One region of the Pseudoflavonifractor sp. An176 genome, then DNA from elsewhere that is predicted to be linked to it. Evidence: riboswitches for the same ligand, from Rfam matches in the RefSeq annotation. Region 1 holds a riboswitch; each other region holds the start of a gene.
What was found. A riboswitch is a leader RNA that binds a small molecule or an ion and turns the genes downstream of it on or off. The one in region 1 is predicted to bind ZMP and ZTP.
Positions count from the first base shown of each region.

Region 2: another riboswitch for ZMP and ZTP. It lies ahead of B5F12_RS05575 (formate--tetrahydrofolate ligase); the one in region 1 lies ahead of B5F12_RS02310 (IMP cyclohydrolase).
Region 3: another riboswitch for ZMP and ZTP. It lies ahead of pflA (pyruvate formate-lyase-activating protein); the one in region 1 lies ahead of B5F12_RS02310 (IMP cyclohydrolase).

Region 1 is NZ_NFKO01000002.1:176,309-179,583, reverse strand. Features, by position in the region: gene purM (phosphoribosylformylglycinamidine cyclo-ligase) at 1-764, shown strand, start outside; gene purN (phosphoribosylglycinamide formyltransferase) at 768-1,406, shown strand; ZMP/ZTP riboswitch at 1,434-1,512, shown strand; gene B5F12_RS02310 (IMP cyclohydrolase) at 1,568-2,281, shown strand; gene B5F12_RS02305 (phosphoribosylaminoimidazolecarboxamide formyltransferase) at 2,285-3,275, shown strand, end outside.
Region 2 is NZ_NFKO01000007.1:48,384-51,658, reverse strand. Features, by position in the region: gene B5F12_RS05575 (formate--tetrahydrofolate ligase) at 1-1,570, opposite strand, end outside; ZMP/ZTP riboswitch at 1,622-1,713, opposite strand; gene B5F12_RS05570 (tetratricopeptide repeat protein) at 1,799-3,275, opposite strand, start outside.
Region 3 is NZ_NFKO01000018.1:67-3,341, reverse strand. Features, by position in the region: gene pflB (formate C-acetyltransferase) at 1-720, opposite strand, end outside; gene pflA (pyruvate formate-lyase-activating protein) at 735-1,460, opposite strand; ZMP/ZTP riboswitch at 1,521-1,606, opposite strand; gene B5F12_RS08165 (LCP family protein) at 1,810-3,275, shown strand, end outside.

The sequences.
Region 1 (3,275 bases):
ATGACATCATCTGCGGCGGCGCTATGCCCCTGTTCTTCCTGGACTACATCGCCTGCGGCAAGAACGACCCCGCCCGCATCGCTGACATCGTCACCGGCATCACCGAGGGCTGCCGCCAGGCCGGCTGCGCTCTGGTGGGCGGTGAGACCGCCGAGATGCCCGGCTTCTACCCCGTGGACGAGTACGACCTGGCTGGGTTCTCCGTTGGCATGGTGGACGAGGAGAAGATCATCGACGGCAAGTCCCTCAGCGAAGGCGACGTGCTCATCGGTCTGGCCTCCTCTGGCGTGCACTCCAACGGCTTCTCCCTGGTGCGTAAGGTCTTCGACGTGGAGCACGCCGACCTGAAGACCCCCATGGATGAGCTGAACGGCAAGAGCCTGGGCGAGGCCCTGCTGGAGCCCACCCGCATCTATGTCAAGGCCGTGAAGGCCGTGCTGGGCGCTGGCGTGGATGTCCACGCCGTCAGCCACATCACCGGCGGCGGCTTCTATGAGAATGTGCCCCGCATGATGGTGGACGGCCTCACCGCTCAGATCAAGCTGGACTCCTTCCCCACCCTGCCCATCTTCTCCCTCATCCAGAAGGCGGGCAACATCCCCGCTCGGGATATGTACAACACCTTCAACATGGGCATCGGCATGATTCTGGCCGTCCCCGCCGCCCAGGCTCAGGCCGCTCTGGACGCCCTGGCCGCAGCTGGCGAGACCGCCTACCAGATCGGCAGCGTGGTCGCTGGCGAGGCTGGCGTGGAGCTGGTGTAATCCATGGGAACACGTATTGCCGTTTTGGTGTCCGGCGGCGGCACCAACCTGCAAGCCCTCATTGACGCCCAGGCCCGGGGCGAGCTGGGCGGCGGCACCATTGCCGCCGTCATCTCCTCCAAGGCCGGGGTATACGCCCTGGAACGGGCGGAGAAGGCGGGGATTCCCCACTATGTCATCCCCCGCAAGGAGTATCCCTCCAACCAGGCCATGACCCAGGCGCTGGTGGCCAAGCTCCGTGAGCTGGACATTGACCTGGTGGTGCTGGCAGGCTTTATGATCATTCTCACCGAAGAGATGGTGCAGGCCTACCCCAACGCCATCTTGAACGTCCACCCCGCCCTCATCCCCTCCTTCTGTGGAGAGGGCTGCTACGGTCTCCACGTCCACGAGAAGGCCCTGGAGTACGGAGTGAAAGTGTCCGGCGCCACCGTCCACTTTGTCTCGGAGGAGTGCGACGGCGGCCCCATCGTGCTGCAAAAGGCTGTGGCTGTGGAGGAGGGGGACACCCCCGAGACCTTGCAGCGGCGCATCATGGAGCAGGCCGAGTGGCACATCCTGCCCCAAGCCGTCTCCCTGTTCTGCCAAGATCGGCTCCATGTAGAGGGCCGAGTGGTCCACATTCTGCCCCCGCAAGCTTGACAAAAGCGCTCAGGGCATGATATAGTTAACAGGCTATATGACTGACGGAAGTGGGTTGACCACAGGGAGTATAGCCGTAGAAATGCCGACCGTCTGGGCGCACCTATTTTGTGGATAGGTGCGCCCTTTTTCTTTGACCAACACTTTGAGGAGGTACCACTATGACAACTTTGGATCTGTGCCAGGAGCTGTCCCGCAACCCTTACCCCGGCCGGGGCATCGTGCTGGGCCGCACCGCTGACAACAAGCACGCGGTGATCGCCTACTTCATCATGGGCCGCAGCGAAAACAGCCGCAACCGTATCTTTGAGGAGACGGACGACGGCATCCGCACCCGGGCCTATGACGAGAGCAAGATGACCGATCCCTCCCTGATCATCTATCACCCCGTGCGCCAGGTGGGCGAGGACACCATCGTCACCAACGGCGACCAGACCGACACCATTCAGCAGGGCCTGCTGGCTGGCAAGACCTTTGCTGAGTCCCTGCGCTCCCGCTGCTTCGAGCCCGATCCCCCCAACTACACCCCTCGCATCTCCGGTCTGCTCCTCAAGGACGGCAGCTACAAGCTGTCCATTCTGAAGTCCGCCTACGGCAACCCTGACTGCAACCTGCGCTACTTCTACGAGTACGACGCACCCCTGCCCGGCACCGGACACTTCATCCACACCTATCAGGAGAACCTGGACCCCCTGCCCTCCTTTGAGGGTGAGCCCCGTCTGGTGGCCATCACCGCCCCCGACGCCGAGACTCTGGCCGGGGACCTGTGGCTGTCCCTCAACGACGAGAACAAGGTCTCTCTCTTCGTCCGCTACATCGACCTGGAGACCGGAGACTGTGAGACTTCCATCATCAACAAACACTGGGAGGTTTAATCCATGACTGAACTGGAACTGAAATACGGCTGTAACCCCAACCAAAAGCCCGCCCGCATCTACATGGACGAGGGTGAGCTGCCCATCACCGTGCTCAACGGCAAGCCCGGCTACATCAACTTCATGGACGCCCTCAACTCCTGGCAGCTGGTGAAGGCCCTGAAGAAGGCCACCGGCCTGCCCGCCGCCGCCTCCTTCAAGCACGTCTCCCCCGCCGGTGCCGCTCTGGGCACTCCCCTCACCGACGTGGAGAAGCAGATCTACTTCGCCGACGGCTTTGACACCTCCCCCATCGCCTGCGCCTACATCAAGGCCCGTGGCGCGGATCGTCTGTGCTCCTACGGCGACTGGGCCGCCCTGTCCGACGTGTGCGATGAGGCCACCGCCCGGTTCCTGGCCATGGAAGTCTCCGACGGCATCATCGCTCCCGGCTACACCGACGAGGCCCTGGCCATTCTCAAGACCAAGAAGAAGGGCAACTACAACGTGGTGCAGATTGACCCCAACTACGAGCCCGCCCCCATTGAGACCCGCCACATCTACGGCATCACCTTCCAGCAGGGCTACAACAACTTCGAGATCAACGAGAGCCTGCTGGACAACATCGTCACCGAGAACAAGGAGCTGCCCGAGGCCGCCCGCCACGACCTGCTGCTGGCCCTGCTGACTCTGAAGTACACCCAGTCCAACTCCGTGTGCTACGTCAAGAACGGCCAGACCATCGGTGTGGGCGCTGGTCAGCAGAGCCGCATCCACTGCACTCGTCTGGCTGGCTCCAAGGCGGACAACTGGATGCTGCGCCAGCATCCCAAGGTTTTGGGCCTCCAGTTTGTGGACAACATCCGCCGTCCCAACCGGGACAACGCCATCGACGTGTACATCTCCGACGAGTACGAGGACGTGCTGGCCGAGGGCGTGTGGCAGGAGACCTTCAAGGTCAAGCCCGAGCCCCTGACCCGTGAGGAGAAAAAGGCCTGGATTGCCCAGATGCACG
Region 2 (3,275 bases), on a different contig from region 1:
TCTGCACCACCACGAAGCCAGCGCCGGCGGACACCTTCACCTTGGACACGGTGATGGTGAAGCCCTCGGGCCGTCCCAGCTGGGAGGCATCGTCGGACAGGGAGTACTGGGTCTTGGCCATGCACACAGGCAGCTTGTCAAAGCCCATGGCCTCCAGACGGGCCAGCTCCTTGGCAGCGGCTGCGGTGTAGTGCACGCCAGCGCCGCCGTACACCTTCTCCACGATGGTCTGAATCTTGTCCTTCAAGGGCAGGTCCAGGTCATAGGCGTAGTGGAAGTCCTGGGGCTGGTCGCACAGGCGCAGCACTTCCTCGGCCAGCTCCAGGCCGCCCTCGCCGCCCTTGCCCCACACCTCGGACAGGGCCACATTGACCCCCAGCTCCTGGCAGCGGGTGCGGATGAGGTTCAGCTCGGCCTCGGTGTCATTGGCGAAGCGGTTGATGGCCACCACGGCGGGCAGGCCGAACACACGGGTGATGTTCTCCACGTGCTTGAGCAAATTGGGCAGGCCACGCTCCAGAGCCTCCAGGTTTTCCGCCCCCAGCTCAGTCTTGGGCACGCCGCCGTTGTACTTCAGAGCCTTGACCGTGGCCACGATGACCACGGCGTCGGGGGTGAGCCCGGCGGCCCGGCACTTGATGTCCAGGAACTTCTCAGCGCCCAGATCGGCGCCGAAGCCCGCCTCGGTGACCACGTAGTCGGCCAGCTTCAAAGCGGTGTCGGTGGCGGAGACGGAGTTGCAGCCGTGGGCAATGTTGGCGAAGGGGCCGCCGTGGACCAGAGCGGGGGTGTGCTCCAGGGTCTGCACCAGGTTAGGCTTGATGGCGTCCTTCAAGAGGGCAGCCATGGCACCCTGGGCCTTCAAATCGGCGGCGGTGACGGGCTTGTCATCGTAGGTGTAGCCCACGATCATGCGGCCCAGCCGCTCCTTCAGGTCGGACAGTCCAGTGGCCAGGCACAGCACGGCCATAATCTCGCTGGCCACGGTGATGTCGAAGCCGTCCTCCCGGGGCACGCCCTGCATCCGGCCACCCAGGCCGTCCACAATGTTGCGCAGCTGGCGGTCGTTCATATCCACGCAGCGGCGCCAGGTGATCTTCTTGACGTCAATGCCCAGGGCGTTGCCCTGCTGAATGTGGTTGTCCAGCATGGCGGCCAGCAGGTTGTTGGCGGCACCGATGGCGTGGAAGTCGCCGGTGAAGTGGAGGTTGATGTCCTCCATGGGCACCACCTGGGCGTAGCCGCCGCCGGCAGCGCCGCCCTTCACGCCGAACACGGGGCCCAGAGAGGGCTCCCGGAGGCAGAGCATCACGTTTTTATCCATGCGGCGCAGGGCATCGGCCAGGCCCACGGAGGTGGTGGTCTTGCCCTCTCCGGCGGGGGTGGGGTTGATGGCGGTGACCAGAATCAGCTTGCCCTTCCGGGGCACATTGCGCAACGGGGTGATGTCGATCTTGGCCTTCACCTTGCCGTAATACTCCAGCAGGTTCTCGTCAATCCCGGCCATGGACGCCACCTGTCCGATGGGCAGCATCTGGGCCTCCTGGGCAATTTGAATGTCTGTTTTCATCTTCCATGCTCCTTCCTGCGCCTCAAAAACAAAAAAAGGGCGCACTGATTTCTCGTGCGCCCAGACGGTCGGCAATACGGCGCACATGGGCGTCGGCTGTACTCCACGTGGTCACTCCACTTCCGTCAGTCATACAGCAGATTTATCTTACCATGCCCGCCCACCCCCGTCAAGGGTTGAATCCGTTGAAATGCCCCCACATCTCAAAGCAGATGTGGGGGCGTTGTGTCATCGGTAGTGGCGGTTGGAGTAGGACACTTTCTTGACCCGGTCGGTAGCATACATCCACGCCTCCTTTTCCGGGCTTTTGAATACCTTGGGGCCAAAACGCACCTCGTCCAATCGAATCTCCTTGTCGATTTCTGTGTACAGGTAGGGGGTGTCACCCTCTCCCGCCGCCAGTTCGCGCTTTCTTGTCACCACCAGGCACCGCACTTCTTTCTCACTGGAATATTCATCATACTTAAAGAGATAGCGCACCTGGTCCAGCATGGCGGTGATATAGGCTAAGGGAATGTCCTGCATTTCCTGCTGTATATCCTTTAAAATGTTCTTTATTTTTCTCAGGTATTTTTTGAGTTTCCTCCCTCTATCCTTGAATTTTCCCTGATCGGTCAGGTATACAATCCGGTAGAGGGGATAGCTGTTTTTCTCCACGTGAAAGGGAATATAGCCCTGGGGGTAGGAATCCTTCACATCAAAAAAGTTCTCGTCAAACTTTAAGCTGCACCCGGTACCCTTGTCAGCGTAGATGGCCCACATATAGATATAGTCGTCCGCAGTACAAAGGCTGGTGAGGTAGACGTTGCGCAAGCTGGAGTCGTTGGGTGCCTCGCCGCCCGGCAGCAGTCCGTATGCCTGTAACGTCTCCGGGGTGCTCCCATACTGCTCCAACAACTTACCAAAGGACTCCCCTTCCGCCGAGTCATTCATGTATGCCACATTGGACAGACGGAACCTGGGCTGCTGTTCCCCCTGGGCCAGGAGTAGCTTTTGCATGGTGCTCATCCGGGTGTAGTGCCAACATGGGTTTTCCCTCAGCTGCGCTCGATTCAAACGCAGGGTCGTTTTGATCTGCTCCATAGTGTCGTGGAGGCGGTAGACATAGGCCAGAAGTTTCCCTTGCCGCTCTCTGTCCACCTCCGACTGTTTCCCCGACTCGGGTTCTTTGTACATTTCCCGAAACTCTGTACTATTCACCAGAGCCTCTACCTGCTGAGAAGCCGCTTCCCATTTCATAGGGCGCAAATAATGAAATGCTTGATATTTATTTTTTCTTTCTTGCTCGTCTGTTATCCTTTCTACGCATCTTGCCAATTCCGCTAAAGCCTGCACGCACAGTTCTCGTGGAAACACTTGGTCAATGTTCAGTACCTGGTTTATTACTTCATCTCTGCTCTTCTTTCCATTTCTAATTAAACACAGTACATACTCCGACTCCACATGGGGGTTGCCAGGCGCAACTTCCCTGGCTTTTTTGGCTAAGGCCACCGCCATCCCCTTGAAGTCCTTGAAGTCCTTGGATTCTGTTTCATTCTCGCCAATTAGCTTTTTTACAAAATCTACATCGATATTTTTTACGTTCTTCTTGAGTCGGCGCAGGCAGCAGGCAGCACCACTCAAGGCTATATAATTGGAGGACTCCTGTTCGACCACTTTTTTAAACTGCTCCAAGGCCTGCTCCACGTTCTCCTGATACAGGTAG
Region 3 (3,275 bases), on a different contig from region 1:
GGGGCGGGTGACGTCACAGCCGTAGCGGCTGGCCATGTGGGTGAACTCCTTGAGGGCCCGAATCTGGGTGCTCACTTCCTCCCGCAGGCGGATGCGCTCCTCGGTCATGGGGCCGTCCAGCTCCTCCAGGTCCTTCTGCTTCTCCTCAATGAGGAAGTTGGTGCCGTACAGGGGCACCCGGCGGTAGTCGCCCACCAGGCGGCCACGGCCATAGGCATCGGGCAGACCAGTGAGCAGGCCAGCGGTGCGGGCCAGACGGGTGCGCTTGGGGTAGGCGTCAAACACGCCCTCGTTGTGGGTCTTGCGGTAGAGGCTGAAGTGGCGCTCAATCTCGGGGTCCAGCTCGTAGCCGTACTCGTGGAGGGCGGACTCGGCCATGCGCATACCGCCGTACAGGTTGACAATGCGCTTGAGGGGGGCGTCGGTCTGGAGACCCACAATGACCTCGTTTTCCTGGTCAATGTAGCCGGGCTCGAAGTTGTCGATGCCGGACACCACATGGGTCTCCACGTCGATGATGCCCTTTTTCAGCTCCTCCACAATGAGGGCGTGGGCCTTCTCCCACACCTTGGCGGTGCGGGGGGAGATGGGGGCCAGGAAGCTGTCATCTCCGGTATAGGGGGTGTAGTTCTTCTGAATGAAGTTGCGCACATTCACCAGGTGGCGCCATTCGCCGGTGCGAAAGCCCTCCCAGGCGGTGCAGTTGACATCAATGCTCATGGGAATGTACCTCCTTATAAAATATGGGGAAACGCTCGGTCAAACTTCTCCTGCCACCCGGCCAGAGCGTCCTTGGCCAGGGGCTCCACCCCCTCCAGGGGGTAAGGATATCCCAGGGTATGGTACTTGTGTACTCCCAGGGTGTGATAGGGCAACAGTTCTACCCGGCGCACATGGTGCAAGGTGGAGACAAAGTCCAAAAGCCCTTGCAAATGCTCATCGCCGTCGGTGAGCCCGGGCACCACCACGTGTCGAATCCACAGGGGCACCTCTTGGGCCTGTAATTGGCTGAGAAACGCTCTCCATTCCCCGGTGTCCCGGCCTGTGACCGCTTGGAACCCCTGAGGGGTGTAGTGTTTGATGTCCAGCAGCACCAGGTCGGTGTGGGACAAAATCCGCTCATAGTCCCCCAGACCGCACCCGGCGGTGTCCAGACAGGTGTGAATGCCTTCCTTTTGGCACAGCTCCAGGGCCCGGGCCAAAAACTCCGGCTGCAACAGCGGCTCGCCGCCGGAAAAGGTGACCCCGCCGGTGGCGCCGTAGTAGGATTTGAACCGGCGCAGCTTGGCCACCAGTTCCTCCGGCGTCATCTCCTTGGCGGCAGCGGCGCCACACTCCCAGGTGTCCGGGTTGTGGCAATACTGACACCGCAGCCCACACCCCTGGAGAAACACCACGGTGCGAATGCCGGGGCCGTCCACCAGCCCCATGCTCTCCACAGAGTGAATGCGTCCTTTCATTGTGAACTCCCTTCTTTTTCCATTTGTTGGATAAAGAAAACGACCGACCCACTGGGACCTTTTTCTTGCCCAGACGGTCGGCCGGCTTTCACGATCATACGCCACGTGGTTAATTCCACTTAATACCGCCAGGTGTATGATCACCGTGAGTACAGGCTACTATATCTTGTGTCGTTTGTCAAGCTTCATTTTTATTTCCCATTATTTTTCAATTTCTGACCACTTTTTAAGAACTTCGCAAGGAGTTGTATCGAAGTTGTAAATTCTGCACGCCGCCCCGCCGGAACCGTTGCCATTTCCCCTGTGGCATACTATAATGTGCCATAACAACGACAAGGAGATGTGCCACATGGCAAAACGATACAAAAGGAAACAAGCTCATTCCGGTCTGGAGACCGTGGTCAATCTGCTGGCCCTGCTGTTGTTTGTCGTTCTCGGCATCGGCTTTGTGGCCGCGCTCTTCTTCACCCACATGCTCACCCCCCTGCTGTTGGCCCTGATTGCGGCGGCAGTGGTGGTGGCCGTAGTGGTGGTGTTTGCTCTGCGGTTCAGCCGCGGCCCCGCCAAGCGCACGGCGGGCTCGGTGCTGTCCGTGGTGTTCTGTCTGGTGTTCGCCGTGGGCATTGTCTATGCCCGGGTAGGCCTGGACACCCTGGACCGGGTCACCAACCCGGAGGCCCAGACCCTGGCCATGTCCGTGTATGTGCGGGGAGATGATACCCGCAGCATGGACGAGCTGCTCCAGCACCCCTTTGGCATGCTCAGCGCCGACCAGACCGACACTCAGGCGGCGGTGAAACAGCTGGACGCCAAGTACAGCGTCACCCTCACCCCCCAGGGCTATCCCGAAGCAACCAAGCTGGTGGATGCCCTCAACAACAAGGAAATCGATGCCATTTTGGTCAACCAGAGCCACATGACCGTGCTGGACGACCTGGAGGAGTACATGGACGTGATGCAGAGTCTGCGCATGGTGGACACCATTCAGGTGCCCCTCCAGGCCAGCGCCGCTCCCCAGCCCACCACCGCTCCCGCCATTCCCCTGGACCAGCCCTTTACCGTATATATCAGCGGCAGCGACTCCCGAAGCAGCGATATCTCCACCTCGGGCAACAGCGATGTGAACATCATCGCCACCATCAACCCCAAGACCCACCAGGTACTGCTGGTGTCCACTCCCCGGGACTACTTCATCCCCCTGTCCTTCTCCAATGGGGTCCCGGACAAGCTCACCCACGCCGGGGGCCGGGGCATTGAGGAGAGTATCAAAACTCTGGAAATGCTCTACGACATAGAGCTGGACTACTACTTTAAGGTCAACTTCGCCGGATTTGAGGGCATCATTGACGCCCTGGGCGGCATTGACGTGTACTCGGACTACGACTTCGAGTCCTATATCTCCGACTACACCTATGAAAAGGGCGTCAACCACATGGACGGCGAGAAGGCCCTGTACTTCGTCCGGGAGCGGTACAACCTCCCCAAGGGTGACTTCCAGCGGGGCATCCATCAGATGCGGATGATCGAGGCCGTGGCCAACAAGGTTCTCTCCCCCGCCATTCTCACCCAGTACCTCCCCTTCATGGATGCCGTGGGCAACTGCTTCCGCACCAGCATCCCCTCCGACTTCATCACCGATATGGTGCAAAACCAGCTGCAAAACGGCGGGGACTGGAACATCGTCAGCTACTACGTCTCTGGCACCCCAGCTTATCGCCGCACCTACAGCTATCCGTCCTACGACTTGTCTGTGGTCATCCCGGATGAATCCACGGTTGAGGTGGCCAAGGACCTGATGCAGCGGGTGCGCAACGG